DNA from 2 places in the Arthrobacter sp. Y3223065 genome. Region 1 is predicted to be linked to the other one. Evidence: predicted binding sites of a transcription regulator. Region 1 holds the regulator's gene; the other holds the start of a gene.
What was found. Region 1 encodes LexA, which represses DNA repair genes until DNA is damaged. Its sites were predicted from a motif close to TCGAACANNTGTTCGA; they were not measured.
Positions count from the first base shown of each region.

Region 2: the regulator LexA is predicted to act here: its motif matches at 1,301-1,316, upstream of AC5RUK_RS01565 (HNH endonuclease signature motif containing protein).

Region 1 covers NZ_JBNHGC010000004.1:30,789-34,254, forward strand. The annotation lists gene AC5RUK_RS11915 (histidinol-phosphate transaminase) at 1-725, opposite strand, end outside; gene AC5RUK_RS11920 (LysM peptidoglycan-binding domain-containing protein) at 798-1,151, opposite strand; gene lexA (transcriptional repressor LexA) at 1,450-2,199, shown strand; gene AC5RUK_RS11930 (ATP-dependent DNA helicase) at 2,307-3,466, opposite strand, start outside.
Region 2 covers NZ_JBNHGC010000001.1:343,868-347,333, reverse strand. The annotation lists gene AC5RUK_RS01565 (HNH endonuclease signature motif containing protein) at 1-1,270, opposite strand, end outside; gene AC5RUK_RS01560 (DUF4383 domain-containing protein) at 1,423-1,854, opposite strand; gene AC5RUK_RS01555 (P-II family nitrogen regulator) at 2,115-2,453, opposite strand; gene AC5RUK_RS01550 (ammonium transporter) at 2,450-3,466, opposite strand, start outside.

The sequences.
Region 1 (3,466 bases):
AGGTACCCTACCCTGGCGCCTGCCAGCGCGAAGGCCTTGCTCATAGTGCGGGAGACAATGAGTCTCTCCCGCCCCGGCAACAAAGTCAGCGCGCTCGGCGTTCCGGCGTGGGCGAACTCGGCGTAGGCCTCGTCCACGATCACGATGGCCTGGGAGGCCTCGCCTGCTTCATACGCGGCCTCCACGACGTCGAGGCCCAGGGCGGTTCCCGTCGGGTTGTTGGGCGAACAAAGAACGACGACGTTTGCGGCGGAGTCGGCCACGGCAGCGGCGGCAGCGTCCGGCGACAATGTGAAGTCTGCCCCCCGCGGAACAGCCACATAATCCGTGTCCGTCCCGCTGGCCAGCAGCGGGTACATCGAATAGGTGGGCGGGAAGCTCAGCAGGGTACGGCCGGGGCCGCCGAAGGCCTGGAGGATTTGCTGCAGGACTTCATTCGATCCGTTGGCAGCCCAGATGTTCCCTGCGGTGAGGCCGTGCCCCAAGTAGCGGGCCAGTGCCGTTCTCAACTTCGTGAACTCGCGATCCGGATACCGGTTCAGGCCCGCGGCCGCGTCGCTAACGGCCGAGACGATGGCCTGACGGACGGCGTCGGGCAGTCCGTGGGTGTTTTCGTTGACATTCAGGAGGACGGGAACCTCCAACTGGGGCGCACCATAGGGCTCCAAGCCCCGAAGATTGTCCCGCAACGGCAGGCGGTTCAGGCGTTCTAACTGCTCACTCACCGGTCCAGTTTAAGCTTCGGCCCGCCCGGGGCAGGAATCGGGCGGGCCGAAGCAGCTCATGTTACGGCTGCCTCAGCGCGCGGACGGGACCAGCAGCTGCTGGCCGGCATGGACGATGTCTCCCTGGAGGCCGTTCAATTGCGCGATCTCGAAAATGACATCGTGAGGGTTGCGGTCGGGGGCGGACCGTACCGCCACGTCCCACAGCGTCTGGCCGCTGCCAACCGTGACAGTTGACGCCGGCCCCGGCCCCAGCCCCCCGGCGGCGGCCATTGCCGGCGCCGTGAAGAAACCGATCAAGGTCAGGGCGGCGGCCGCGGCCAGCATCAGCGGCAGGCCAATCAGCAACAAACGGCCTCTGCGGGTCAGCCGGAGGTTGGTGCTGGTACGGACGCCGGCGGCCTGCGGTGCGAGCTGGGCGGACATGGTGTCACCTTTCCGATTTTCGATCTATTTCGGCTGGTTTCGATCGTCTGGCTGTCGCGTTCGAATATATCTTCGAACGTCTCTCCTACAGTTCTAGCACTGGTGATCGAACATTGTCGAGACTCAGTCGAACAAATGTTTGAAATTCACCACCGCCTCGCCTAGCGTTGGAAGCGTCAAGCGGCGGTAAGAGCAGTGCACCAGCCGCCACCGACAAAACAGCCGAGACAACAATCCATGCGCGGTTCCGCTACCGCAGCACCGGCGCGTGGACCACTACGGGAGACCGGGGCCGGATATGTCCGAAGAGAGCACCACCAAAGCCGGAGCCAGGCGACGCGGCCGACCCGTCAAAGTGGGACGCAGCCTGACGCCGCGGCAGAAGAAGATCCTGGAGACGATCCAGCGATCCGTCATGTCCAACGGATACCCTCCGTCGATGCGCGAGATTGGTGACACCGTCGGCTTGGCGAGCCTGTCCAGCGTCACGCATCAGCTGGCCCAACTCGAGAAGATGGGCTACATCAGGCGCGACCCTAAGCGTCCCCGTGCGATGGAAATCCTGACTCCGCTGACACTCGAGCACGGGGGTGTGGAAATCGTCGGAGTCGATGAACCGCAGCAGCTGCGCAGCTCCAGCGGCGTTGCAGTATCTGAACTCACCACGTCGTCCGACACGGCGATGGTGCCGCTGGTGGGACGGATCGCGGCAGGCGGGCCGATCCTGGCGGATCAGGCGGTCGAGGACGTCATGCCCCTGCCTCGTCAGCTCGTGGGCCACGGCGAGTTGTTCATGCTCAGGGTTTCGGGCGATTCAATGATCGATGCGGCTATCTGTGACGGCGACTGGGTAGTGGTGCGCCAGCAGCACACGGCCGAGAACGGCGACATCGTGGCGGCGCTGCTCGACGACGAAGCCACGGTCAAGACCTTCCGGCAGCGCGACGGACACACCTGGCTGCTGCCGCAGAACACCCAGTACGAACCGATTCTGGGAGACCACGCAACCATCATGGGCAAGGTTGTCTCGGTGATGCGGGCCCTCTGACCCGCCGCAAGCTACTCAGTTCCCCCTCTGCCGGTCAGCGGGAGACTTCGCCCGTGCCCGGTTTGCGGGCGGACGACCGCTCCCGCGTGGCTGCTGCCACGGCCCGTTCAGGCAGCGGCAGCAGCCAGCCTCTCCAGGATCTGACGTGCCATGGCGCCGTCCTTGGTGCTCCAGAAGGGCGGCAGGGCGCTGCGCAGGAAGCCCCCGTAGCGTGCTGTCGCCAGCCGTGAGTCCAGCACGGCCACAACTCCCCGGTCATTGGAGGCGCGGATCAGCCTGCCTGCCCCCTGCGCCAGCCGCACAGCCGCATGGGTCGCCGAAACGGTCATGAAACCGTTTCCCCCGGCCTGCGCCACGGACCGGGTTCGGGCGGTCGTGAGCGGGTCGTCCGGCCGGGGGAACGGAATCCGGTCGATGACCACGAGCCGGCACGCTGCACCGGGAACGTCGACGCCCTGCCAGAGCGTCATGGTGCCAAACAGGCATGCGTCCGGTTCCTCGGCGAATTGGCGGACCAGTGCCGACATCGATGATTCTCCTTGGCACAGGATGGTCAGGTCGGTGCGCTCGCGCATCTCCGCTGCAGCTTCTTCTGCCGCACGCCGCGAAGAAAACAAGCCCAGGGCGCCGCCGCGCGAGGCCAGCAGGAGCTCCTCCAGTTCAGCAAGCTGCTCGGGGCTGGTGCCCCGGCCTGGCTTGGGCAGATGTGACGCCACGTACAGCACGCCCTGCCGGGGGTAATCGAAGGGGCTGCCCACATCAACGCTGGAATAGGCCGGCGCGCCTGCTCCCAGCAGTCCGAGTGACCCGGCTACTGCGTCGAAGGTTCCCCCGACGGACAATGTTGCCGAGGTGAGCACCACCGTGTGTTCGTCGAACAGGCCTTCGCGCAGCCGGGACGCCACGGAGAGCGGCGCTATGTTCAGCGTTGCCGGCTGGTCGTCATTGGCGGCGTAGTCGCCGGTCTCGCCATAAGTACTGGGACGGGTCGCCCAGATGACCTCCCGGGAGTCGGGCGCGGACAGCAGCCGTTCAGCCAGCTCCAGCACGGCAGAGAGCCGTGACCGCGCCATCTGCCGGCCGCCGTCCGCTGCCCCCGCACCCTCCGGCTTGGAATCGGAAAGCGCTGTACGGGCGGCTTCCCGCAGTTGCGTGAGCACCAATTCATGCTCCTCGCGGAGGCCGGCCGCCAACAGCCCGGTCGGCACCGACTGCAGGACGTCCTCCAGGGCGTCGGCCGCGGAGTTCAGCGGTTCCACGCTGATCC
Region 2 (3,466 bases), on a different contig from region 1:
GGCAGTGGCGGTCGCGCAGCCGGACGAGGCGTTTGAGCCATTCGGGCGGGTGGCGCAGGTCTTTGGCGGCGGCGATGGCTTGGCCGTGGTCGTCGGTGAGCACGGGCAGCCAGGATTTGGCCAGGGCTGCGAGATCGCGGGTCATACCCGGCGGGACGGGCCCGTAGCCGGTGAGGTCGCCAGGTTCTTCGGTAAGCCGCAGCAAGGTGGCAAGGGGCGCAGTCACGGCGACAGACGCGGTCACGTTCCCGCCCCCGCAGGTGCAGGGTCCCTGTTTTGCCGTTCCGGTGGCTGCTGCTGCGGCTCCCGTCCCGGACCCGGCCGCCGTTCCGGAGTCGGTCGCCAATCCCGGGCCGGTTGCCGCCTGGTTGGTGGCCGTTTCGCGGGCGGCAGTTCCGGTGGTTGTGGCGGGTTGGTAGGCGCGGTCGGGGTAGCGGAGAAGCATGTCGGTGAACACATCGGCGCGGAGTTGGCCCAGGGTGCGGGTTTCGTCGGCGGTCTGCAGTTTGCGGGCGTAGGCCTGTATCAGGTTGTAGGCGAGCAGGGCTTTGTCCGCGCTGGTGCGGATGTAGAGCTCGGCCATCCCGTCGTCCTGGGGCTGGTACTGGACTGTGCGGCGTTCCATCGCTGCTTTGTGCCGGGTTTCGAGGGGTTCGGGGTGCAGCCGGTCGCGGGCGGTGCGGGCCCGGGCCTGGACGGATTCCAGGGTGATGGTCCCGGCGCCGGGAACAACCTTGGCTTCGTACCCTGCCAAGACCTCGGACGGCAGGCCGGCGCCTTTGCGGGCGATGGCGGTGGCGCGGTCCAGGTCGAGGTCGCCGTGGTCGAGGGCGGCGAGGGTGGCGGGCAGGCAGGTGGCGATCTGGTGGGCGTCGGCCAGTTCCGCTGCCGCGCGCTGGCGGGGCACGGCCAGGATGGGCGCGAGCTCGTGGGCGGCGTGCCGGCAGATCCCGTCCGGTGCCCCGGCGTCGGCGCCGGTGGCCGGGCGGAGCACCGCCATACGGTGCACGGCCCGCAGCCGGCGGGACTGGGTCCAGGCCTCGTGTTTGCGCACCGCCTGGAGGTAGTCGAGGGTCGACCAGTCGTCCAAGGTAGCCGGGTCGGTGCCCGCGAGCAGGCCGGCCAGTTCCGCCGGCCCCAGTTCCTGCCAATCCTCCGCCCAAACCTGCCGGTCCGGTACCGAAACCGCAGCGGCACCGTCGTCGGGCACGGCAGGGGTGCCGGAGAATTCCTCCGGATCCTGTGCCTCGTCCAACGGTTCGGCTGCCATACTTCAACGCTACGCAGCACGAGCCTCGACTAGAACGAAAGTTCGATGTATGGGGATGACCGCCGGCCGTCGTGGGCTTGTGGAGGACGAGTCGTAGGGCAGGCTGTACCAGCCGGGCCGTTAGGAACCTCGCCATGACATTGGCGGGCTTCCTACCCGGACCTCGGCCTTCCAATCACCACCGGGCCTCTGAGCAGACCGAGGAAGAACAGCACTGCGCCGAGCACTAAATGGAACCAGTTGTCACTAGCCCCCGCCGGAACCCACGTCTCCGATTCGTAGCGGGCGTTGATCAGGCCGTACAGGGCGGCCAACAGGTTAAACAGCCCCAGTGCCATGAAGGTGACTTTGGCAGCACCGGCCCGCTTTGCCGCGACCAGGAGCAAGGCCGCGAAAAGCAGCAGCAACACGTTGTGTAAAACCGAGATGGCCAACAGCCCGAAGAGCTGGGCGTCCGGCCCGTTTCCTGTGATACCGAGCTGGTCATAGTCAGCTGTTATGCCGGGGATGAAGCCAAGGACTGCCAGGACGGCTAGAACGATGGCTGAGATCCGTGCGGCTTTCTGGACTGGTGTGGACTGCATAGGTTCCCTCCCACATGGTGCCTGCCGTGGCGCCATCCTAGTGGCGCAGCCGAACTCCGACTAGGCCGCCCCTGCCGCCCCGGTGCCGCCCTGTGCAGTCCCGACGCCGTTCCCCCGGTGCCGAGGGGCGCCGCTGAGGACGGAGGCGAGCGGAGGACAGAACCGAGCGCCGCCGTCGTTATCAGCAGGACAACGGAACCCTTACGGCACCGCCAGGAGATGACGGTGCCGGAAGGGTTCATCATGGTGGGTTCGAAGTCTCAGATGGCTGCCTCGCCGCGTTCGCCGGTGCGGACGCGGACCGCTTCCTGCACATCCACCAGCCAGACCTTGCCGTCGCCCGCGCGGCCGGTGTTGGCCGTGGCCACGAGGACGTCGACGATGTCTTCGGCCAGGTCGTCCGCCACGAGGACCTCGACGCGGACCTTGGGCAGCAGGTCCACGGTGTATTCGGCGCCGCGGTAGACCTCGGTGTGACCGCGTTGGCGCCCGTACCCGCTGGCCTGGCTGACGGTCAGCCCTTGGACTCCGTAGCTTTCCAAGCTGTTGCGGACTGCGTCCAGCTTTTCCGGCCGGATGATGGCGGTGACGAGTTTCATGCGCTGACCTCTTCCTTGATCGTGCTGCGGGCGCTGGGGTCGGTTGCCGGGTGCGGGATGAAGGTTCCGCCGGTGCCCAGGCCGCCAAATTCGTAGGCGGATTCGGCGTGCTGGGCGAGGTCCACGCCGGCGACCTCATCCTCTTCGGTCACCCGGAAGCCAAGGGTTTTGTGGATCGCCAAGCCGATGATCACTGTCATCACGCCACAGAACAGCATGGAGACCGCCGCCGCCACGGACTGCGCCCCCAGTTGGGCGGCACCGCCGCCGTAGAAGAGGCCGCCGCCTGCACCCTCGACCGGCAGGGCGATGAAGCCCAGGGCCAGCGTTCCGACCAGCCCGGCGACCAGGTGGACGCCCACCACATCCAGCGAGTCGTCGTAGCCCAGCCTGTACTTCAGCCCGACCGCCAGCGCGGCCAGCACTCCGGCCACCAGGCCCAGGCCCACCGCCCCCACGGGGGAAACATTGGCGCAGGCCGGCGTGATCGCCACCAGCCCCGCGACAACGCCCGAAGCCGCCCCGAGGGAGGTGGGACGGCCGTCGCGGAGGCGCTCGGTCACCAGCCAGCCCGCGATGGCCGCCGCCGGGGCGACCATGGTGTTGACCCAGATCAGGCCGGCTTCCTCCGCCGTGCCCGCCGCTCCCCCGTTGAACCCGAACCAGCCGAACCACAGCAGGGCGGCACCGATCATCACCAGCGGAATGTTGTGCGGGCGCTGTGCCGGGTCCTTGCCGAAGCCCTTGCGCTTGCCCAGGATCAGGGCCAGGACCAGGCCGGCGACACCGGCGTTGATATGCACCACCGTGCCGCCGGCGAAATCGATCGCCTCGCCCGCCCAGGCACCGATGACCCCCTCGGCGCCAAGCAATCCGCCGCCCCAGACCATGAAGGCCAGCGGGCAGTAAACCAAAGTGACCCAGACCGGTACGAAGACCGCCCAGGCACTGAACTTGGCGCGATCGGCGATGGCACCGGAGATCAGCGCCACCGTGATGATGGCGAACGTGGC